DNA from 3 places in the Pseudomonas sp. H3_E04 genome. Region 3 is predicted to be linked to each of the others. Evidence: riboswitches for the same ligand, from Rfam matches in the RefSeq annotation. Region 3 holds a riboswitch; each other region holds the start of a gene.
The links. Region 3 has a riboswitch for cobalamin ahead of AB4N53_RS05310 (CbtB domain-containing protein). Riboswitches for the same ligand answer to the same signal wherever they lie in the genome.
Positions count from the first base shown of each region.

Region 1: another riboswitch for cobalamin. It lies ahead of cobO (cob(I)yrinic acid a,c-diamide adenosyltransferase); the one in region 3 lies ahead of AB4N53_RS05310 (CbtB domain-containing protein).
Region 2: another riboswitch for cobalamin. It lies ahead of AB4N53_RS08340 (ABC transporter substrate-binding protein); the one in region 3 lies ahead of AB4N53_RS05310 (CbtB domain-containing protein).

Region 1 is NZ_CP162797.1:278,875-286,654, forward strand. Features, by position in the region: gene AB4N53_RS01300 (C40 family peptidase) at 148-684, shown strand; gene AB4N53_RS01305 (PQQ-dependent sugar dehydrogenase) at 811-2,124, opposite strand; gene AB4N53_RS01310 (hypothetical protein) at 2,191-2,775, opposite strand; cobalamin riboswitch at 2,938-3,167, shown strand; gene cobO (cob(I)yrinic acid a,c-diamide adenosyltransferase) at 3,250-3,861, shown strand; gene AB4N53_RS01320 (cobyrinate a,c-diamide synthase) at 3,858-5,240, shown strand; gene bluB (5,6-dimethylbenzimidazole synthase) at 5,237-5,887, shown strand; gene cbiB (adenosylcobinamide-phosphate synthase CbiB) at 5,884-6,792, shown strand; gene cobD (threonine-phosphate decarboxylase CobD) at 6,785-7,777, shown strand; gene AB4N53_RS01340 (cobyric acid synthase) at 7,774-7,780, shown strand, end outside.
Region 2 is NZ_CP162797.1:1,865,552-1,873,331, reverse strand. Features, by position in the region: gene AB4N53_RS08350 (ABC transporter ATP-binding protein) at 1-156, opposite strand, end outside; gene AB4N53_RS08345 (FecCD family ABC transporter permease) at 153-1,169, opposite strand; gene AB4N53_RS08340 (ABC transporter substrate-binding protein) at 1,166-2,179, opposite strand; cobalamin riboswitch at 2,318-2,511, opposite strand; gene phnX (phosphonoacetaldehyde hydrolase) at 2,660-3,487, opposite strand; gene AB4N53_RS08330 (LysR substrate-binding domain-containing protein) at 3,562-4,431, opposite strand; gene AB4N53_RS08325 (MFS transporter) at 4,442-5,737, opposite strand; gene psrA (iron-containing alcohol dehydrogenase PsrA) at 5,868-6,959, opposite strand; gene phnE (phosphonate ABC transporter, permease protein PhnE) at 7,070-7,780, opposite strand, start outside.
Region 3 is NZ_CP162797.1:1,152,019-1,159,798, reverse strand. Features, by position in the region: gene AB4N53_RS05330 (ATP-grasp domain-containing protein) at 1-300, shown strand, start outside; gene AB4N53_RS05325 (sugar phosphate isomerase/epimerase family protein) at 297-1,214, shown strand; gene AB4N53_RS05320 (AzlC family ABC transporter permease) at 1,204-1,902, shown strand; gene AB4N53_RS05315 (hypothetical protein) at 1,889-2,215, shown strand; cobalamin riboswitch at 2,249-2,467, shown strand; gene AB4N53_RS05310 (CbtB domain-containing protein) at 2,591-2,788, shown strand; gene AB4N53_RS05305 (CbtA family protein) at 2,800-3,501, shown strand; gene AB4N53_RS05300 (cobalamin biosynthesis protein) at 3,498-3,911, shown strand; gene cobM (precorrin-4 C(11)-methyltransferase) at 3,990-4,736, shown strand; gene nfuA (Fe-S biogenesis protein NfuA) at 4,879-5,463, opposite strand; gene AB4N53_RS05285 (fatty acid cis/trans isomerase) at 5,567-7,780, opposite strand, start outside.

The DNA.
Region 1 (7,780 bases), 870 kb from region 3:
GAAGTTAAAGTCTTACTTGAAGTTTGCCGCGTAGCCGCTAGAATCCTGAATCTATATTGATGGCAAACCGCCTGCGTGATGACGCAGGCGGTTTTGTTTCTGTCCATTCGGCAGAGAAAGCCGCAGCCAGATCAGGATGTTCTGCTTATGACGATGTCGGCCCGCCTCACCTTGATCCTTTGCGCCGCGCTGCTCAGCGCCTGCGCCAGCCGCACACCGCCGCCAGCCCCCGTGGTTCGCGCGCCAATCGTGTTCGCGCCTTCCCAGGCTTTTTCTCCTGTTGCTGAAGACGTGCTGTTCCGCGCCCTCGGCCTGGTCGGCACGCCGTATCGCTGGGGCGGCAATACGCCAGATTCGGGCTTTGATTGCAGTGGTCTGATCGGTTTCGTCTACCGCGACGCGGCGGGAATTTCGCTGCCACGCTCCACCCGGGAAATGATCGTCATGCAGGCGCCGAATGTCGGCAAGGAAGGCTTGCAGACGGGCGACCTGATCTTCTTCGCCACCAACGGCGGCTCGCAGGTCAGTCATGCGGGGATTTACGTCGGCGAGGGGCGCTTCGTGCATGCGCCGGCCACGGGCGGCACGGTCAAGCTCGACAGTCTGTCTAAGGCTTATTGGCAGAAGGCGTATCTGAGCGCCAAGCGGGTGTTGCAGCCGGGGCAGCTGGCGCATAACCCCTAGCGCGTTGCATAACTAAATGTGGGAGCGAGCCTGCTCGCGAAGGCGGAGTGTCAGTCGACAATGATTTGACTGATAAACCGCTTTCGCGAGCAGGCTCGCTCCCACATTTTTTGCTTCGCGCTTAGCTCACTTGCTGGCCGAAACGCGCCAAATTTTGTTCCCGACATCATCCGCCACCAGCAAGCCACCTTGCTGATCGATCACCACGCCCACCGGGCGGCCCAGCGCGTTTTCGTCCTTGTCGAGGAAGCCGGTCAGCACATCCACCGGTTGCCCGGTCGGCTTGCCGCCAGTGAACGGCACGAAGATCACTTTGTAGCCACTGTGCGGTTTGCGATTCCACGAGCCGTGCTGGCCAATGAACGCGCCTTCCTTGAATTGCGCCGGCAGGCTGTTGCCCTCGGCGAAAGTCAGACCCAGCGAAGCCGTGTGCGGGCCGACGGCGTAATCCGGCGCGATGGCCTTGGCCACCAGATCCGGATTCTGCGGTTTGACTCGCTCATCGACGTGTTGACCGTAATAGCTGAATGGCCAGCCATAGAAGCCGCCGTCCTTGACCGAGGTGATGTAGTCCGGCACCAGATCGCTGCCGATTTCGTCACGCTCGTTGACCGCTGTCCACAATGCGCCGCTGGTGGGTTCCCAGGCGAGGCCGTTGGGGTTGCGGATACCCGAGGCGAAGATCCGGTGATTGCCGGTTGCGCGATCGACTTCCCAGATCGCGGCGCGGCCTTCTTCCTGATCCAGACCGTTTTCGCCGACGTTACTGTTCGAGCCGACGGTGACGTACAACTTGCTGCCGTCCTTGCTGGCGATGACGTTCTTGGTCCAGTGGTGATTCAACGTGCCGCCGGGCAAGTCGACAACTTTGATCGGTTGGGTCTTGATCTCGGTGGCGCCCGGCTCGTAATTGAAACGCAGCAGGCGGTCGGTGTCGGCTACGTACAAATCGTTGCCAACCAGCGTCATGCCAAACGGCGAGTTGAGATTCTGCAGGAACACCGTGCGGGTTTCTGCGACGCCATCGTGGTCGGCGTCGCGCAGCAGGGTGATGCGGTTCGGGCTGGGCACGCCGGCGCCGGCCTTGCCCATGACTTTCTTCATCACCCAGCCGCGAATGCCTTTGCTGTCGTCAGGCTTGGGCGGCGCGTTGGTTTCCGCCACCAGCACATCGCCGTTTGGCAGCACATAGAGCCAGCGCGGGTGATCAAGGCTTTCGGCAAACGCGGCGACCTGGGTACCGGCCACTGCGGTCGGTTTCGTGCCGTCCGGCCAGCCCACCGCCGGGGCGATGTTGACTGTCGGGATCAGCGTCTTGTTCGGTTCGGGCAATTTCGGCGACGGGCCGGTGCCGTCGGAGACTTGCAGGCTGGAGGTTTCACCGCAGGCGGCGAGCCCGCCTGCGACGGCGATGATAAGAGCGAGTTGGGCCTTGCGCATTGCTGATCTTCCCTATGAATGCATTCCTAAACATAGAGGAGGGCGCAGGCCCGATGGTTCAACTGCTCAACCGCGGGCTTCCTTGAACAGCACGGCGATGCCCGGATGATAGTTGCCCGCGTCGCTGTGCAATTTGCGATAGGCGTAGGGGAAATACCAGGCCACTGCGCAGGTGTGTTCCTTTTGCAGGTCGTCGACCATGTCCTGCAGTTCTTCGGGGCTGGCGCTGTGCTGGGCTTTTTGCGGAGCGACGAAGAGGCAGCCGAGCTTCAGATCGCTGGCGTAGCTGATGCGTTTGGCATCCACGGTGATGTCGAGCAGGGCCTGGGTCAGGTTGAGGTTGTTGACCCGTGGCCAGCGTTGCGTGGCCTGAATGAACGCGCGGTCTTCGGCGCCGGCAATCAGCAGGTCCGCGCGGGCATTGCGCTCGCCTTCTTCGTTCTGTTTGCGCGTGGCGGTGTCGGTCAGCGTGACCATTTCCGCCATCCACGCCGCTGCCGATAGCAGGCCGAGATTGGCTTTCTCGTCGTGCCAGTACGGCGTGTCGTTGTCGCCGCGTACTGTGTTGTAGCGATCGATACAGTCAAACCAGCGTTCCAGCACCGGGCGCAGAAATTCCAGGCGCGGGTTGCTGATGATCATGCCTTGCATCGTCGTCATCCTTATTGTTGTAGTGGGCTTTTTGAAAAAAGCATGGCTCTTTGATATCACTTGTCACAGTCTGGCACAAGATTGCCGCTGCACAATTGATCAGCGGCAGTTATTCGCGCCCGAAGCGCCTCTTCAATTGACGCTCCACCCCCAACCCTCTAACCTTCGCCGCTTGTTTCAGGTGCTCTGTGGCCCCGCGTCGACAGAGTGAAACAGGGAAGCCGGTGAGGGTGGACTTCAAGCGAAGCCACGACGATCCCGGCGCTGCCCCCGCAACGGTAAATGAGTGAAAACTGCGCCTTGAGCCACTGCCTCGAAAGAAGCGGGAAGGCGCGCAGTCAGGCGAACCGCCGCTCATGAGCCCGGAGACCGGCCTGATCCATCTCAGCGGCATCACGGTGGGCGATGCCAGGCTTTTTGCCGTCTATTCTTGTGCCTGCCCGCCGTTATCCAGCCTCAACGGAGAGCTCCCCCATGACTGATTCCCCCGAGCGTGACGAACGCCATCTGGCGCGCATGCAGCGCAAGAAAGCCGTGATCGACGAACGCATCGCCAATTCGCCCGACGAGTGCGGCCTGGTGCTGGTGTTGACCGGCAATGGCAAAGGCAAAAGCAGCTCGGCGTTCGGCATGCTCGCCCGTGCCATGGGCCACGGCATGCAGTGCGGCGTGGTGCAGTTCATCAAGGGCCGCAACAGCACTGGCGAAGAATTGTTCTTCCGCCGCTTCCCCGAGCAGGTGCGTTTCCACGTCATGGGCGAAGGCTTCACCTGGGAAACCCAGGATCGTCAGCGCGACATCGCCGCAGCGACTGCCGCTTGGGAAGTCTCGCGCGAATTGTTGCGCGACCCTTCGATCGGTCTGGTGGTGCTCGATGAATTGAATATCGCCCTCAAGCACGGCTACCTCGATCTCGATCAGGTGCTCAGCGATTTGCAGGCGCGTCCGCCGATGCAACACGTGGTCGTTACCGGTCGCGGCGCCAAGCCGGAAATGATCGAGATGGGCGACACAGTTACCGAAATGGGCATGCTCAAACACGCCTTCCAGGCCGGAATCAAAGCGCAGAAAGGCGTCGAACTTTGAAGCAATCACGTCACTGCCCGGCGGTGCTGATCGCCGCGCCGGCCTCCGGTCAGGGCAAGACCACCGTCACCGCAGCGCTCGCCCGATTGCATCGCAATCAGGGGCGCAAGGTCCGCGTATTCAAGTGCGGGCCGGATTTTCTCGACCCGATGATCCTCGAGCGCGCCAGCGGTGCACCGGTGTATCAACTGGACATGTGGATGGTCGGCGAGCAGGAAAGTCGCCGGCTGTTGTGGGAAGCCGCCGCCGAGGCCGACCTGATTCTGATCGAGGGCGTGATGGGCCTGTTCGACGGCACGCCATCCAGCGCTGATCTGGCGCGCCACTTCGGCGTACCGGTGCTTGGGGTGATCGACGGTACCGCCATGGCGCAGACCTTTGGTGCTTTGGCGCTGGGCCTGGCGAAGTATCAGCCGGACTTGCCGTTCGCTGGCGTGCTGGCCAACCGCGTTGGCACCTTGCGCCACGCGCAATTGCTCGAAGGCAGCCTCACCGAAGGTCTGCGCTGGTACGGCGCACTGTCCCGCGAGACCGGCATCGAATTGCCGAGCCGCCACCTGGGCCTGGTTCAGGCCAGCGAATTGAATGATCTGGACCTGCGTCTCGACGCGGCCGCCGATGCGCTCGCCAGCAGTTGCCAAGTTGCACTGCCACCGGCCGTTGAATTCGCCGCGCCTGACGTCATCGCCGCCGAACCTCTATTAAAAGGTGTGCGCATCGCCGTCGCCCGCGATGAAGCGTTTGCCTTCACCTATGGCGCCAGTCTCGATCTGCTGCGGGCGATGGGCGCCGAGCTGCAGTTCTTCTCGCCGATCCGCGACACGCAATTGCCCGAGGCGGACAGCCTGTATTTGCCGGGCGGCTATCCAGAGCTGCATCACGTCGCGCTGGCGCAGAACATCTCGATGCTTGCAGCAATCCGCGCGCACCACGCGGCGGGCAAGCCGTTGCTCGCTGAATGTGGCGGGATGCTTTATCTGCTTGATTCGTTGACCGATGTCGAAGGTACTCGTGCTGAGCTGGTCGGTTTGCTCAAGGGCGATGCAGTGATGCAGAAGCGTCTGGCGGCGCTGGCGTTGCAAGCGGTTGAGCTGCCGGAAGGGGAGTTGCGCGGGCATACCTACCATCATTCGCTGACCACCACCGAGCTGACGCCGATTGCCCGTGGGCTGAGTCCCAATGGCGGGCGCGGCGCTGAGGCGGTTTATCGCGAGGGGCGGATGACGGCTTCCTATGTGCACTTTTATTTTCCGTCCAATCCGACCGCAATTGCTGCATTGTTTGCGCCAGACCGTGAGGCCGCCTTCGCGAGCAGGCTCGCTCCCACAATGGATCACCTGAACCCTGTGGGAGCGAGCCTGCTCGCGAAAGGGCCATGACCGACAACACTTTCTCCGAAGCCGAACGCGCAGCGGTCTACAAAGCCATCGCCGAACGTCGCGACATGCGCCATTTCACTGGCGGAAGCGTCGAGCCGCAGTTGCTGCGTCGTCTGCTCGAAGCCGCTCATCAAGCGCCAAGCGTCGGCCTGATGCAGCCGTGGCGCTTCATTCGTATCAGCGATCGTGCTTTGCGCGGGCAGATCCGCGATCTCGTCGAAGACGAACGTATCCGCACCGCCGAAGCCCTTGGCGAGCGCAGCGATGAGTTCATGCAGCTCAAAGTCGAAGGCATCAACGATTGCGCCGAAGTGTTGGTGGCGGCGCTGATGGACGATCGCGAGAAACACATTTTCGGTCGGCGCACGTTGCCGGAAATGGACATGGCTTCACTGTCCTGCGCGATCCAGAATCTGTGGCTGGCCTCCCGCGCTGAAGGTCTGGGCATGGGCTGGGTCTCGCTGTTCGAGCCGCAGGCCCTGGCGGATTTGCTCAAATTGCCGGCCGGTGCCAAGCCGCTGGCGGTGTTGTGTCTCGGCCCGGTCAAGGAGTTCTATCCGGCGCCGATGCTGGTGCTTGAAGGCTGGGCGCAGGCGCGACCGCTGAACGAGTTGCTGTACGAAAATTATTGGGGAGTGAGTCAATGAGTGTGGCGTTGCTGAGTGTCGCTGCGGTAGCGCTGGATGCGCTGCTCGGTGAACCGAAACGCTGGCATCCGCTGGTGGCGTTCGGCAATTTTGCCGGGCGCATCGAGCAACGCTTCAACGCCGGCGGTCGTGGTTGGCGCAGCCATGGTGTGACCGCATGGGTGCTCGCAGTGCTGCCGCTGACCCTGCTCGCCACGGCACTTTCCTGGGCACCCTATGTGGGCTGGATCGTCGAGATCCTCGCGCTGTATTGCGCCCTCGGCATGCGCAGCCTCGGCGAACATATTGCGCCGGTCGCGGCTGCGTTGCGCGCCGATGATCTGGACGAGGCGCGCAAGCGCGTCGGCTATCTGGTCAGCCGCCAGACCGATGAACTCGACAGCACTGCGGTGGCCCGCGCCGCGACTGAGTCGGTGCTGGAGAACGGCAGCGATGCGGTATTCGCTGCGCTGTTCTGGTTTGTCGTCGCCGGCGCACCGGGCGTGGTCCTGTATCGCCTGAGCAATACCCTGGATGCGATGTGGGGTTATCGCAACGAACGCTTCGAACGTTTCGGCTGGGCGGCGGCGAAAATCGACGACGTGTTGAACTACATTCCTGCGCGTCTTGTGGCATTGACCTACGCACTGCTCGGCAAAACCCGACTCGCACTGAAGTGCTGGCGCACCCAGGCGCCGAAATGGGACAGCCCCAACGCCGGCCCGGTGATGGCGGCCGGTGCCGGTGCGCTGGGCGTCGAGTTGGGTGGCCCGGCGATCTATCACGGCGAACTGCATGAGCGCCCGCAACTGGGCGAAGGTGCGCCGGCCGATGCCGATTCCATCGAGCGTGGCTGGCAATTGGTCCAGCGCGGCGTATGGTTGTGGCTGCTGATGCTTTGCCTGGGGGCGGAATTTTATGCTTGAGCACGGTGGCCGACTGCGCAAGGCTGCACTCGATTACGGGATCGCCGAGGCCGACTGGCTCGACCTGTCCAGCGGCCTCGCGCCGTGGCCGTTCCCGATCCCGGAGATTCCGCTGCGCGCCTGGGCGCGCTTGCCGGAAACCGATGACGGACTGGAACAGGCGGCCTGCGATTACTACGGCGCCGCGCAGGTGTTGCCGGTGGCCGGTTCGCAAATGGCCATCCAGTTGCTGCCGCGTTTGCGCCGGGCCGGCAAGGTTGGCGTGTTGTCGCCGTGCTATGCCGAGCATGCCGAAGCCTGGCGGCGCAGCGGTTACATCGTCCGTGAAGTGCTCGAGCAGGAAGTCGAATTCTTTCTCGACAGCCTCGATGTACTGGTGGTGGTCAATCCGAATAATCCGACCGGTCTGAGCCTGACCCCGGCGCGCCTGCTCGACTGGCATGCGCGGCTGGCGCAACGCGGCGGCTGGCTGGTGGTCGACGAAGCGTTCATGGACAACACGCCGCAACTGAGCCTGGCGCCCTATGCGCATCAGGTCGGGCTGGTGGTGTTGCGTTCGTTCGGCAAGTTTTTCGGCCTGGCCGGGGTGCGCCTCGGTTTCGTTCTGGCCGAACGCAAGTTGCTCAAACTGCTCGCCGAACAGGTCGGGCCGTGGGCAGTGAGCGGGCCGACGCGGGTGCTCGGTACGGCGTGCCTGCAAGACACCGAGGGGCATACCCGTCAGCGGATCCGCAGCGATGAAGCGAGCGAACGGCTGGTGGCGCTGCTGACCCGTTGCGGTTTTGCACCGCAGGGCGGCTGCGCACTGTTTCAGTGGCTGATCACCGAGCACGCCGAGGCGCTGCACGAATTCCTCGCCCGGCGCGGCATCCTCCTGCGCCTGTTCAGCCACAACAGCAGCGTGCGTTTCGGCCTGCCAGCGGATGCCGCGCAAGCGCTGCGTCTCGAACAGGCTTTGCAAGCGTTCGCCAAGGACCACCCATGACCA
Region 2 (7,780 bases), 710 kb from region 3:
GCCGGCGAGCAGTTTCAGCAAAGTGGATTTCCCCGAACCGTTCGGGCCGACAATGCCCAGCGTCTCGCCGCGCTGAACGTCGAGACTGACACCGTTAAGCAACTCGGCGCCACGCACCTTGAAGCCCACACTCGCACAACTCAATACCGCGTTCATCGTGCCGATCTCCGGCCCACCAGAATCAGGGCGAACACCGGCGCGCCGACCAGCGCGGTGATCACGCCGACCGGAATCACCTGACCCTTGATCAGGGTCCGCGACAGCACATCGGCGGCAATCAGAAACACCGCGCCGCCCAGTGCACTGGCGGGCAGCAGACGCGCATGCCCCGTGCCGAGCAACAACCGCGCGGCGTGGGGAATCACCAGGCCAACAAAGCCGATCGAGCCGACGATCGACACCATCACCGCCGTCACCAGCGCGGCGCAGCCGATCAACAGAATTTGCACACGTCGCACTGGAATGCCGAGGGATGCCGCCGAATCCACGCCGAAGGTAAACGCATCCAGCGCCCGCCGGTGCCACAGGCAAACGACCAGCCCGAGCAAGGCCACTGGGACCGCCAGCCACACCGACGGCCAGCGCACGCCGCCGAGATTGCCGAGCAGCCAGAACATGATCCCGCGCGCCTGTTCCGAACTGGCCGAGCGGGTGATCAGAAACGCGGTGAGGGCGTTGAAAAGCTGCGAGCCGGCGATCCCGGCAAGAATGATCTGTCCGGTACCGCTGGCCGTGCCGCTGACCCGCGCCAACAGGATCACCAGCGCGAACGCCGTCACCGCACCGGCAAAGGCACCCACCGACAATGAAATCGCCCCTGCGCCGACGCCAAGCAGCGCGACCATCACCGCGCCGGTCGAGGCGCCAGCGGAAATTCCCAGCAGATACGGATCGGCCAACGGATTGCGCAGCAGCGACTGCAAAATCACCCCGCATGTCGCCAGACCGGCGCCGCAGGCCGCCGCGACCAAAGCGCGAGTCAGGCGATAGTTCCAGACAATGCCTTCGTCGATCGGGTCGAGCACATAACCGGCACCCCACAGCTTGTTGGCCAGCACCTGCAACACCACGCTCGGCTCGATTGAAGTCTCACCAATGGCCACGCCGCCGATCAGCGCGACCGATAGCGTCAACAGAACCAGCAGCAAACGGATCAGGCGTCTGCTCATTGCGACAGGTCGTAGCCGTTGATGGCCGTGGCCAGTTGTGCGAGGCCGTCGAAGGTGCGCAGGCTGGCCTGCATGGCCATGGCGTCAAGAATGATGATGCGGTTGTGCTTGACCGCGTCCATGTTGCGCGTCACTGGATCACTGCGCAGAAAGGCGAGTTTCTTCTGATAATCGTCAGCCGGGAAACGCCGACGATCCATGCGCGCGATGACCAGAAACGTCGGGTTGGCCTTGGCGATGGTTTCCCAGCCGACGGTCGGCCATTCTTCATCCGACTCGACGACGTTGCGCACGCCGAGGGTGCTGAGCATGAAATCGGGAACGCCTTTGTGTCCGGCCACGAACGGCTCGATGTCCATCTCGGCGCTGGAGAACCACACCAGTGCACTGACGTCTTTGCGCTGCTGTTTTGTCGCCGTGGCGATCGACTGTGCGAGGCTGGCTTTGAGCTGCTCATTGAGCTGCTCGCCGCGCGCCTGCACGTCGAAAATCGCCGCCAGTTGGCTCACGGCTTTATAGATGCTGTCGATGCGGAACGGCGCCAGCCGCGTGCCGTCCGAGCCGACGAGGTTGTCCTTGGCTTCGCAATCAGAGGGCAGCAGATAGGTGGGAATCTTCAGTTCATGGAACTGCTCACGGGTGCCGACCGCGCCTTGCGGGCCGACCATCCATTCCAGCTCGACGGCGACCAGTTCCGGGCGTTTGCCGATCACCGCTTCGAAACTTGGCTCGTTGTCGGCGAGACGCTCGACCCTGTCGTTCTGCGTTTTGTATGTGCCCAGCACATCGTTGAACCACAGCGAAGTGCCGACGACTTTGTCGCCCAGGCCCAAGGCATAAAGCATTTCCGTACCGGCCTGGCCGATGGTCACCGTGCGCGCAGGAGCGTGCTGAAAGGTCAGGCTGCTGCCGCAGTTTTCGACGGTCAGCGGATACGTAGTCGGCGCCGCTTGCGCCAGGGCGCAAAGACTCAGAGCGGTGAGCAGGGTGGCAACGCGGGGCAGCAGCATGGGGCAGTCTCCAGGGGAACCGTACGTGAGCGGGCGGGTACGGTTGGAAACACACCTCGGGCGCGGTCGTGGAAACTGCGCAAGGCCGGCATTGAAAAACGCGCACGGCACGATGTCCTTCCCGGACACCCCGCCGGTTAGTCAGTCACTGTGCCGGCAGGTCTCCTGACTGATGCGTCATCGCCACGCTCCGGCCTTCCCGGGATTCACCCAGTGGCAGTCAAGGAGCAGGCTCGGCACCTACAGTTGCGGGGGCAGTTCCGATTGATGCTGTGCAAGCATTTCGGATTCCCTATTAATTCCGTGTGGAAACCGGCGGCGGCATGGTAGTCGATCGAGCCGCTGAAGGGGAGACCAATCTATCGCGACGAGCATTAGCAGCAGGCGTCTGCTGTCACGCCAACCTTGCTTCCGGCAGTTCAAGGGAGTGATGGGATCGTTCCCACGCTGAGCGCGGGAACGATCACGGTCAGGGCCGACTCAGCTGGCTTGCGGAGTTTCACCCCGGGCCAGACGCGCATTGATGTCGTCGATCACCTGAGGCAGTTCAGCGATGGTATCGATCAGGTAATGCGGGCGCGAAGGGGCGAACATCTTGCCGATCCGCGCGCGTTCTACCGCCAGTCGATCCGACGCCAACGCCTTGTATTGCTCATAGGTCAGGCCCAGCGCGTTGCCGGAACAGGTCAACGCCACCGTCCACATGCCGGCGGCGCGCCCTTCGAGAATTCCCGGCCAGGTGTCGTCGACCTTGACGCAGGCGGCCACGTCATTGATGCCCAGGGCAATCACGTTGGCCAACGCCTGCGCCGGATATGGACGGCCATTGGGCACTTCATCGGTGGCGACGACATGGTCGGCGACGTAGCCATTTTCCTCTGCCAGTCCGACGACCTTGGCCATCACCACCGCCGGATAGCCCGAGCACGAACCGATTTTCAAACCCTTGTCGCGCAACGCCGCCATCGCCTCGAGTGCACCCGGAATCAACGCCGAATGCAGGGCGATTTTTTCGATCTGCAACGGCATGAATCGTTCGTAGATCGCCGTCACATCGTCGTCACTCGGCAAGCGGTCAAACGCCGCGCGGTAACGTTCGGCAATCTGCGGCAGGTTGCACAGGGTGCGGATGTGATCCCACTTGCCCATGCCCATTGGCCCGCGCGCTTCCTCCAGCGACACGGCGACGCCGAACTCGGCAAAGGCTTCGACGAAAATCTGCGTCGGCGCAAACGAGCCGAAATCGACAACGGTGCCGGCCCAGTCGAGGATCGCGGCTTGCAGATGAGTCGGTTGTTGGTACTGCATGGTCAATCTCCGTTTTCAGGTAAGCGTGGGCCGTCCCTCGACAATGAGGTAGGCGGTTCAAGGGGCAGGGCTGATCAGGTCAGCGGTGGATTCGCATCAAACAGTTCGGCAATCACTGGCCGGTTCCTGCGGATGCCGAGGCAGCACAGGTGGTATTCGATGAAGAACGGGTGATCGACAAAGGTGATCGGCCTGGTGCCCGGGGTCTCGGCGTATTCCACGGCCGAGACAAAACCGATACCGATGCCTTTGACGATCGCGTGGACGATGGCTTCGCGGCTGTTGAGTTGCATGACGCAATTGAGCTCGATATCGAGCCGTTTGCAGCTTTCTTCCACCAGTTGCCGGGTACGCGCACTGGATTCGCGCATCACCCATTTTTCGCCGCTGATTTCACTGACGTGAACCTGCGCCTTACCGGCCCACGGATGGTCATCGCGGACCACGGCGATGATCGGATAACGGTGATACAGCCGCGTGTGGAAGCGCTCATCGAATTCCGACAAGGCCAGAATCGCCACGTCGATATCGAAGTTGAACAACCGCGCCAGGGTGTCCTTTTCCGAGGAAAACGAGGTTTCCAGTTCGATATCCGGGTGGCGCTGCATCAGCTCATAGGTCAGATTCATGGCAATCGGCGGTGACACCGCGCCGAGGCGCAGCATGCCGGTCTTGCGCTGCTTGAAGCTCTGCAACAGTTGCACGGCTTCATCCTCCTGACCGAACAGCCCCTGAGTGATCGCATAGAGCTTGTGCCCGGCGGCGCTCATTTCGATGTAGCGGCCACGGCGATGAAACAGTTCGACCGAGAAGGTGTTCTCCAGTGCGTTGACCTGTTCGCTGACGGTCGGCTGACCGACGCAGAGGTACTCGGCAGCAAGGGTGAAGCTGCCGGTCTTGGCTACCGCATGAAACGAACGCAACCACTTGTGATACTGGTACATGCAAGCCCCGTCAGCGTCGAATGAACAATGCCACTGCCGCGCTGCACAGGCAGGCACTGGTGACCACTATGAAGATGAGAGACGTGTTTGCTGTGGTGTCAAGCAAACGACCGATCAATGGCTCGGCCAATCCGGCGAACAGATAGGAGGAAAAGTTCATGATTCCGGTCGCCGTACCGGCGCGTTTGGCACCGACCAGATCCGGGCACAGCGCCCAGAAACTCGACGCCGGGCCGTATACGAAAAAGCCGCAAAGGAACAGGGCGATCAGGCCGATGACGCTGTGTGGGGGCAGGCTCCACATCCACAGGCTGGTCGCGGCGCCGAGCAACATATAAAGCATGATCGCCAGATACCGCTTGGAGCCGAACAACTTGTCTGACACCCAACCGTTGCTCAACGCGCCAACCGCCATGCCGACGGGGAGGGCGACGGTGATCCATTTCGGATCGATCATGCCGTCACCACTTTTCCAGTCAGCGCCTAGAAAGTGCACCGGCACCCAGACGATCAAGCCGTAGCGCGCCGCGTTCTGAAAGCCCAGTGACAGCGCGGCGATGAGCAGGCGAGGGTTCTTCAGTACGGCTTTGTAGCGTTGTGCCGAGGATTCGACTTCACCCTGTGCCGCTTCCTGATGTTTGTCGTCAGCGTTGGCCACACCGGTATCACCCACCGGTTCGAAGCCCAGATCCTGTGGGCGTTCGCGTGCAACCAGATAGAAAATAATCCCGCCGGCGAGCATCAGCAGCACCGGCAAACGGAAGATCCAGCGCCATTCCAGTTGCAGTACTTCGAGCACGACGATAGAGGTGACGTAAGACAGAACCGAAGCGCAGCCGGCGGCGAAAGTGTAGAAGCCATACACCTTGCCGCGCTCGCCCGCCGCCCACCAATTGGCAATCAGCCGACCGCCCGGCGCCCAGCCCAAGGCCTGAAAGTAGCCGTTGACGCCCCACGGCAGAATCAGGCTGGTGAAACCACTGGCGAAACTGGTCACCCAGTTTGCCGCGCAGGACAGCACAGCCCCCAGAGTCATGATGCGTCGACCACCGAATTTGTCGGCGAGGTTGCCGTTGATCGCCTGACCAATCGCGTAGGCCCAGAGCATCACCGCAGAGGCCCAGCCGAGAGTTTCCTTGCTCAGACCGAACTCGGCCTGAATCCCCGGAATGGCAAAACCGAACGTCTGCCGACCGGTGTAAAAAAACAGGTAACAGAACATCGCCGCCAGCAGCATGCGCCACTGGGCGACCCGGAACGAGGCAGAACGTTCGGCGAGACCAGGCATTGTTTCGGCACGATTCATGATCTTTTCCTTATTGTTGTCGGTTCCCGTCGGGTGTCGTCGGCGGGGTGCACTCTTTTATGGTGCGACAGGAAATCACCGCGGCTGCATGCCGCTGGCGGTGCTTGGGTGACTCGGGTGTTATCAGGCGTCAGGCGGCTTGCGAACCGATGAAGTTCTTGCCGCGCGCGCCCTGCATCGCGAGCTGGATGATGGCTTCGGCGTCCTTGGCCGAAACGCCGTAATCGGCAAACTCGGTCTTCACCCCGAGGCTGTGCAAGAACTCGCGCAACTGCTGCTGGGCTTTGCCCAGGTCCGCGCCGAATACCCTTTGCAATGTACGGTCGCGAGTGGCGTCGTGGCCCCAGGCCAATCCCAAAACCATTGGTAGGGTGAAGGAGCAGGCGATGCCGTGGGGTAAGCCGTGGCGCAAGGTCATCTCATAGGAAATCGAATGCGCCAGCGCGGTTTTGGTGTTGGAAAACGCCAGTCCGGCTTTGAGCGCAGCGAGCGCCATGCGGCTGCGCAACTCGTGACTGGAGAGATCTTTGTGCAGGCGCGGCAGGCATTCCAGAATGTCCTCGATCGCGGAAATCGCGAAGGTGTCCGAGACCGGGTTGGCGTTGACGTTCCAGATCGCCTCCAACGCATGAGACAACGCATCGAGCCCGGTAGAGACGGTGACGCTGGCCGGCACAGTGAGCATCAGTTGCGGATCGATGATCGCTACCCGTGGCCAGGTGCAGTCCAGGTGCAGCGAGTATTTCTTTTGGCTGGCGCTGTCCCAGATCGTCGCCCACGGCGTGACTTCGCTGCCGGTGCCGGCAGTAGTCGGTGCGGCAATCAGTTGTTTGCAACGGGCCGGGGTGAATGGTTTGCCTGTCGCCAGCAGGCTCAACAATTCATCGAAACGGCCGGATTCGGTACCGACGATCAACGCTTTGGCAGTATCGATGGCGCTGCCGCCTCCGACCGCGAGCACCACGTCGCAAGCCCCTGCATGCTGCCAGAAATGCTCGTAAGTGTTGCGCAGATGGGCGACGTCCGGGTTGGGCTGAACGTCTTCGAACACATAGACCAGACGCTCGCCGAGCAAGGCTTGCAGGCGATCGACCAGCCCCAGCCCACGCGCTTCTGGAAAGGTCACAAGGGCCACGGTCTGCTGTTCGGTGAGGGCGGCGAGGTCTTGCAGGCTGCCCCAGCCGAAACGGGTATCGACGGGGTTCTGGAAGCGGGCAGTCATGGTGAATCCTTCTTGTTGTTGTCGTGTGGCGCCATACTCAGCGCCCGTCGACAACGGCTCAAATCGATAATTCGCAGGTTTGAATCGGTTCAGCCGATAGCAGCTGTACGCTAGTGCGCCGAACCGCTCTGGATCGCCGCGCGCAGGCGGCTGGAGATGGCGTCGGCGACGATCACCATGAAGGTGATGACGATGATGCAGGTCGCGGTTTCCTGATATTTGAACAGCTTGAGACTGCTCACCAGCTCGAACCCCAGGCCGCCAGCGCCGACCATGCCGAGCACCGTGGCCGAGCGCAGATTGACTTCGAAGCGGTACAGAATCACTGCAATCCACGCGGTGATGACTTGCGGCAAAACGCCAAACACGATCACCTGCAATGGCCGCGCACCGGTCGCTTGCAGCGCTTCAATCGGACCTTGGTCGATCTCTTCAATGCTTTCGGCGAAGAACTTGCCAAGCATGCCTACACCATGCAGCGCCAGCGCCAGTACGCCGGGAAATGGGCCGAGCCCGACTGCCGAGACGAAGATCAGCGCGAGGATCAGTTCGTTGATGCTGCGGGTAAAATTCAGTGCCTGACGCGTGGCGTGAAACAGCCAGCGGTTGCGGCTCAGATTACGTGCGGCGAGAAACGACAGCGGAACTGCCAGTAACACGCCAAGCAAGGTGCCCCAGATGGCGATCTGCAGGGTTTCCACCGCTGGTGCGACCAGACGCGCAAGAATGCTCAGATCCGGTGGGAAGGTGCGCGAAAGGAAATCACCGATCTGCGGCAACCCCGCCGCCAGTTCACCGAGGCTGAGCTGCGCGCCTTGCGC
Region 3 (7,780 bases):
ACGATCGCCGGCATGACCGGCATTGCGCTGCCGACGCCCGCAAAACAGTTTGTGAAAATGGCCATCCGCTACATCGAAGCGGACCCTGCAACCGATCCGCAGCCACTCAAGGCAAGCCTGCTGCGACAACCATTCGCCTTGCGGGCAAGCCTCAATCACGAGAAGTTCGGCCACCCCATCCACCGCTCCGCCGATCGCCACGGCTACGTATTGCTCGCCTGCTGTGAAGCGGATGACCCGGTGCTTTTCAACGCGGCGATTTCCAACCCACCTTTCAATCCCCAAGGACAGGTGCAATGAGCAGAGACGAAACGCTGTACCACATCGATGGACCGATCAGCCCTGACTTTCCGCTGATCTCGTTTTCAACCAATGTGTACGACAATCCCGCAGACATCCTTGGTTCGATCACTGATCTGGCCCGGCACTTCAAGGCAGTGGAGTTTGAAATCGGCGAGGACGCCGAACAGGTGTTCTGGTCTCTCGACACCGGGCAGCGCGCTGAACTTGCCCGGCAGATTCACCACTTCATCCAGCACAAAGGCATCACGCTGACAGTGCATGCCGGGTGGTGGGGGCGACAGTACAACCTGTGCTCTGCGGATCAGGCCGAGCGTGCCCAGGCCGTCGACTGCCTGAGCGCAGCCGTGGAGTTCTCGCGCGCGGCCGGTGCGACCAGCGTGACTTTTCATCCCGGTTACAAGGATCATCTGGAAAACGCTGAATTGCTCGACAACCTCATCGCGTCCATTAATCAGGTCAAGGCGCGTTGCAACACGACGGGCATCGCTTTGTGTTTGGAAAACATGGGTGGCCAGCGTCCGAAGTTCCCGGTTTTCACAGTCGAGGAACACTTGCGTTTCCATCGCGAGACCGGTTGCTTCGTGACCATCGACGTAACGCACCTCTGCTCGCTGATGCCCTACGGCGAAGATTTGTTCGCAGCTATCGCCACTTTGGCACCGGTGACCCGCCATCTGCACATTGCCGACCTCAACGACACGCACCACCAACATCTGCCAATCGGCGAAGGCAATCTGCGCTTGAGCGACGTGCTCAATCGCTTCGCGGTCAATGGCTATCGAGGCGTGGCGGTGGTGGAGGAATTCATTCCGCGCTTTTCCACCGAGTATTACCTGGAGAAGGCGCTGGCCTACAAACAAGGCGTAGAGACCTTGCTTGCCGACGCGCGACAGAACACCCATGCCGGCTGAATCCAGTCTGGCGAAAGCTGGATCACAGAGCGAGATAGCGACGGGCATCCGCGACGCGCTGCCCTTCGTGTTCTCGCTGTTGCTGACGTTCACACTGATCGGCATGCTCGGGCGCCGTCATGGTCTGGAACTGCCGGCCATGGTGGTGTTCAGCGGCACGGTGATGGCCTCGCCGTTGCAACTGACGCTGCTGGAGACGCCCGCGCACCTGCTCAATGCCTTTGGCGTGCTGGTCTCGGCGCTGAGTATCAACCTGCGTTTTCTGGTATTCACTCTGAGCCTGAAATCCAGCCTCGACGGCCCGGTCAAAGCGTTCATCCCGGCGCTGGCGGTGATGGCCAATGCAGCCTTCACGCTGATGTCGATTCGCAAGGAGCAGCAATCGATCAGCCGTCCGTACGCCAACACTGTGTGTTTTTTGCTGTATGGCGCCGCTCTGCTTGGCACCGTGGCCGGCTACTGCTTCGCCAGCCTGGCCGACAATGCCTTGATGGATCACGCCAACGTGGTGATCGCGATCTTTCTCAGCGCTTCGCTGGGCAAGATGGCCCGCGACCGTCAGAGCTTCCACGGCCAATGGATTGCCGGCCTGGCCAGCGTTGCAAGCTTGTTATGGCTCGGCGAAATCAGCCTGCTGCTGGTGCTCGCCGTCACGGTACTGACGAGTTATGCCTATGACCGACCCTAGTACGTTCTGGCTGTACGTGTCGATTTGCGCGCTGGTGTCGGCAATCTGTCGTTTGCTGCCCCTGGCGGTCGACGTCGAACGGCTGTCCGGCGGTGCGCGCACGTTCATTGACCGACTGGGCAAATACACCTCGGTGGCGATGCTGGTGAGTTTGCTGGCGGCAGCGCTCTATCCCTTGGCCAGCCAGCACGCAGAGAACCTGCCGTGGATGGCGCCAGTGGTGCTGGCCTGGCTGCTGAGCCTGACGCCACTCAAGTCCTACTACGCGTTTCTGATCGCTTTGGCGCTCTACGTGCTGCTCGTAATGCGCTAGCGGTCGATTGACGACAATCGCCGCCCATGTTCTCCTGCACACCTTGTTACGGGTGCCCTTCACAGGGTGAAACGGGAAACCGGTGAATCATGTGCTTTACTCAAAGCCATGTCAGTCCGGTGCTGCCCCCGCAACGGTAAGCGAGCGAAGCGTCAAATCCACTGTGCCCCGGCATGGGAAGGTGACGCTTGCAGGTCGGCGACAAGCCAGCCCCTCGCAAGCCCGGAGACCGGCCCGCAACATCCAGCGCGCACCAGCGCCGCTGACCACAAACAAACCCGCGGTGGGCGGGCGCTGTTCGAAATCCCTGCGTGCCCGGCTCGCGGGGTTTTTCATGCGCTCTGTTTACCCGCTGACATTTCAGAGGGAAGCGCTATGTCGATCATCAGCAATACCGTCAGCCACACTGACCACATCTCCAGCAGCACCACCCTGGGCCAGCGCGTAGCTGCCGCCCTCTTCGCCTCGATCCTCGGTGCCAGCCTGGTCTGGTTCGCCGGTTTCTCGCACATCGAAGCGGTGCACAACGCCGCCCACGATACGCGCCACAGTGCCGCGTTCCCGTGCCACTGAGGCCTGCCGACATGATCAAGCGTATCGCGCAAACCGCAGGATTCACCGGCTTGCTGGCCGCCCTGCTCCTGACTTTGCTGCAGAGTTTTTGGGTCTCGCCACTGATTCTTCAGGCCGAAACCTTCGAGAAATCCGAACCGGTCGCGCAAGTCCACGAACATGCTGCTGGCACTGCCGCCCACAGCCACGATGGCGAAGCCTGGGAGCCGGAAGACGGCTGGCAGCGCGTGGTCTCGACCACTGGCGGTAATCTGGTGGTGGCGGTGGGTTTCGCCTTGATGCTCGCCGGCCTGTACACCCTGCGCGCGCCGACCAAGACCTCGCAAGGCCTGCTCTGGGGTCTGGCCGGTTATGCCACGTTCGTTCTCGCACCGACGCTGGGGCTGCCACCTGAATTGCCGGGCACTGCGGCTGCTGATCTGGCTTCTCGGCAGATCTGGTGGATCGGCACTGCCGCTTCGACCGCTGTCGGTCTGGCGTTGATCGCCTTCAGCCGCCACTGGCTGATGAAGCTTCTCGGTGTGGCGATTCTCGCCGTGCCGCATGTGATCGGCGCACCACAACCGCAGGTGCATTCCATGCTCGCGCCAGAGGCACTGGAAACCCAGTTCAAAATCGCTTCGCAGCTGACCAACGTCGCGTTCTGGCTGGCCTTGGGCCTGATCAGTGCGTGGTTGTTCCGCCGCAAAAGCGCAGGCCAATATCAGGCATGACCGATGACCGCGCAGCGCCGACCCTCGTGGTCGGCCTCGGCTGCCAGCGCGGCTGCCCGGCCAGTACGTTGCGCGCGTTACTCGATCAGGCGTTGCAGGCGCATCGCATTGAACTGCGAGCAGTCAGGGCTTTGGCCAGTATCGATCTCAAACGCGACGAACCGGGTCTGCTGGAACTGGCCACACAACTGAACCTGCCACTGCAGTATTTCAACAGTGCCGAGCTGGCGCCCTATCAACAGCGTCTCAGCCATCAATCGCAGATCGCCTTTGAGCGCACCGGCTGCTACGGCGTGGCGGAAAGCGCCGCGCTGGCGCTGGCCGAGCAACTGATTCAGGCACCGGTGAAACTGCTGATACCCCGGCAGAAATATGCGCAGGCCACGCTGGCCTTGGCTGGCGCCGGTTAAAATCCCGATAATCCCCGCCATCGATCATGAGCACGCTTCATCTGAGGTGCGGCTGCGCTTCTTACCAAGGATTCAACGATGACCGTCTACTTCATCGGCGCCGGCCCCGGCGACCCCGAACTCATCACTGTCAAAGGCCAGCGCCTGATTCGCAACTGCCCGGTGATTATCTACGCCGGTTCGCTGGTGCCGACGGCGGTTCTGGAAGGACACCAAGCCGAAATCGTGGTCAACAGCGCTGAGCTGCACCTTGAGCAGATCATCGATTTGATCAGGAGCGCCCATGCCAAAGGCCAGGATGTGGCCCGTGTGCACTCCGGAGATCCAAGTCTGTACGGAGCGATTGGTGAGCAGATTCGCTATTTGCGTGAGCTGGGCATTCCTTTCGAGATCATTCCCGGCGTGACGGCTACAGCGGCATGCGCAGCGCTGCTCGGCGCCGAGTTGACCTTGCCGGACATCTCGCAAAGCGTGATTTTGACCCGTTACGCCGACAAGACCGCGATGCCGGCCGGCGAAGAACTGGCCAGTCTGGCGCAGCACCGCGCGACCATGGCGATCCACTTGGGGGTCAATCATCTGGAGAAGATTCTGTCTGAACTGCTGCCGCACTACGGCGCGGATTGCCCGATTGCCGTTATTCACCGCGCGACATGGCCGGATCAGGATTGGGTGGTTGGTACGTTGGCGGACATTGCCGACAAGGTCGAGGCCAAAGGCTTTCGACGTACGGCGTTGATTCTGGTCGGGCGGGTGCTGGGCAGTGAGGTGTTCAGCGAATCTTCGCTGTATCGCGCCGGGCATGCACATCTTTATCGCCCTTGAAGGCGCTTTGGCGAGCAGGCTCGCTCACACATCGGATTGCATCTCATTGTGGGAGCGAGCCTGCTCGCGAATGGGCGGCAAATGTTGCCCATAAAAAAACGGCGCTCACGGGGCGCCGTTTTTCATGTTCGCAGCGAACGCCTTAGTAGTAGGCGTTTTCTTTCTGCGTATGGTCGGTCACGTCGCGAACGCCCTTGAGCTCAGGAATGCGCTCGAGCAAGGTGCGCTCGATGCCTTCCTTCAAGGTTACGTCGGCCTGGCCGCAGCCCTGGCAACCGCCCCCAAACTGCAACACGGCAATGCCGTCCTCGACCACATCGATCAGGCTGACCTGACCGCCGTGGCTGGCCAGCCCCGGGTTGATCTCGGTTTGCAGGTAGTAGTTGATGCGCTCGTTGACCGGGCTGTCGGCATTGACCATCGGCACTTTGGCGTTCGGCGCCTTGATGGTCAGCTGGCCGCCCATGCGGTCGGTGGCATAGTCGACAACGGCGTCGTCAAGAAACGCTTCGCTGAAGGAATCGATGTAGGCAGTGAAGCTTTTCAGCCCCAGCGCGGTATCTTCAGGCTTCTCTTCGCCCGGCTTGCAGTAGGCAATGCAGGTTTCGGCGTACTGGGTGCCAGGCTGGGTGATGAAGACGCGGATGCCGATGCCCGGGGTGTTCTGCTTGGAGAGCAGATCGGCCAGGTAATCATGGGCGGCGTCGGTAATGGTAATAGCGGTCATAAAAACTCCTCGCAGGCTTGGGCGCAGTTTACGCCAATCGGCGCGGCTGACAAAGTCCTAGTATTTTTGTCAGGAAAGAATCTCGGCACACGCCGGCGAATGCTCAAAGGTTCTCGTACCGGTTCATATCCAGCACACCCTCTTCCACCGGATCGGTTTCGTGGATGTACTGGCTCAGATCATGGAAATACCGCCAGAACTGCGGATGACTGCGGCGAATGCCCCAGCGTTCGACGATTTTTTCGAAGCGATTGGCATCCCTGGCGTTCTCCATGGCATCGACAAACGCCGGCACCTGCTCGGCCGGTACGTTGAACATGAAGTTCGGGTAACTGGTAAGTACGCCCGGATAGACAGTCAACGTGTCGAGCCCCGGCTGATAGCGCCGCGACTCACCCAGCAGAAACGCCACGTTGCTGTGCGCACGGTTGCGCAGCAGGCTGTAGACCTCGCGCTTGCCGCTGGCAGTTTCGACGCGCAGCAAGGTCGCCTCGGGCAACTGGTCGATGACTTTCAGCCCCGCTGCCGGTCGCGAGGCCAGACGGCTCAAGGCCTGCTCGGCGTTCTGCAATGCCGGATCGATATTCGGCCGTGAGCAATAAGCGCCGTCGCAGCGATTGATCGGGTCTGGCCGCGCGTTCAGATCGCCGTAGCGCGCCAGCAATTGCATGGCGAAATCGCGTTTCGGGTCATTTCCGTCAAGTTTCAGCGCGGTCGGTTTGTCGTCGTCGATGGCCTCGTAATCCAGCCACATCTTGAACTGGCCGCCGTCCTGATACCAATCGTTGAGGTAATCCTCGCGCGAGTCGGCGGGCATCAGGCGCAGGAAGTTCTGTTCGGCACCGTTGCGGATCAGGTCGAAATACAGACGAGTCTGCGCCTGATGGGAGACGTTGCCGAACACATCGAAGTTGACCGCTAGCTGGTAATAGGTGCGCTCGAGCAGCGGATAGTCGAATAGCCACATGGTTTGCGGCACTTCACCGATCAAACCCTTGGTAACCGAGGCGCTGTCGAAATGGCGGAAAATGCTCAGCAAGGCGTTGTCGTTGCCGGCCCACAGCGTCGACCAGCTCGGCGCCGGCAGATCGGCGTAGCTGTCGCGGCGCAGGGCTTCGTATTCGTTGCGCTTGTCGCGGTAGTCGCGCCACAGGCTCAGCACGCTGCCGACGTCGTCGTTCTGCCCCGGCATCGCCAGCAGCGGCGTGGCCTGGCCGCGGTAGTTCGGGTCGGTGATATAGAGGTCATGTTCCGGCGCCTGGAACAGCGCCCAGAAGTTGTCGCGGATCACATCGGTCGCGATCTGCCCACGGCACACCGGCCCACGAATGAAGGTGCGGACGAAGTATTCAGCGTTATCGAGCATGAACTGATAGCGCGCCTGTGCCGGAATCGCCTCGAAGGTGGCAAATGGATTGGCACGGCTTTGCGGCCCGTAACCCGGCAGCGCATTGACCTGCCAGTTGCCGCTGTAGAACAGGCTTTTGATGCGGGCCATTTTCGCCGCGCTCAGCGGGTAGGTGATGTGCGTCTTGTGCACGATCACCCCCTGCACCGGCCACAAGCGGTAATACACCTGCGTGCCCGGATCGTCGTTGGGACGGCGAGTGGCGATCAGGTCGATCGGTTGGCCGCTCGGCGTACGCGAACGCACCCACTGGAAATAATGCCCCGGCTCACCATCCTTGAAATAGATGTGCGCCAGGTACCAGTGCTCGAACAACCAGCGCCCGACCAGACTCTGCCGGGCACCGGGGGCGTTGAGCAGGTTTTCCCACTGCAGAATTTGCATGGCCTCTTTGGCACTCGGCGCCAGGCTCTGCTCGTCAATCGGCGCGCCAGACGCCAGCCAGCGCTGCAAGGTCTGGTATTGCTGGTCGGTCAGGCCAGTGACCGCCAGCGGCATGCCCTCTTTCGGGTGCGCGCCGGCATATCCGTCGAACTCCGCAGGCATTGCGCATAGATTATTGCGATTGAGCCCCAGGACAATGTCTTCGGGCAGCTTGGCGTTCGGCGTCAGCGGCGTCTTGTGGCCGAGTTCAAGCATGCGCGCCATCAGTGCGGCCTGACTGCCCTGGGCGTCGAGGACCGAATAGAAGTCTTTCTGCTGCCAGGCGCGCTTGCCGAAGGCGTCGTAAAACAAACGCGTGGTCGGTGCAGCCTGGGTGCGTTCGCCGTCGTACACCGGCATCTTGCTCGCGCCACGGGCGGCGCCTTCGCCACTGCCCAGATTGAGCTGACAGGCCGAGTCATAGCAGGCATGGCAGGCTACGCACTTCTCGGTGAAGATCGGTTGGATATCCCGGCTGTAGGAGAT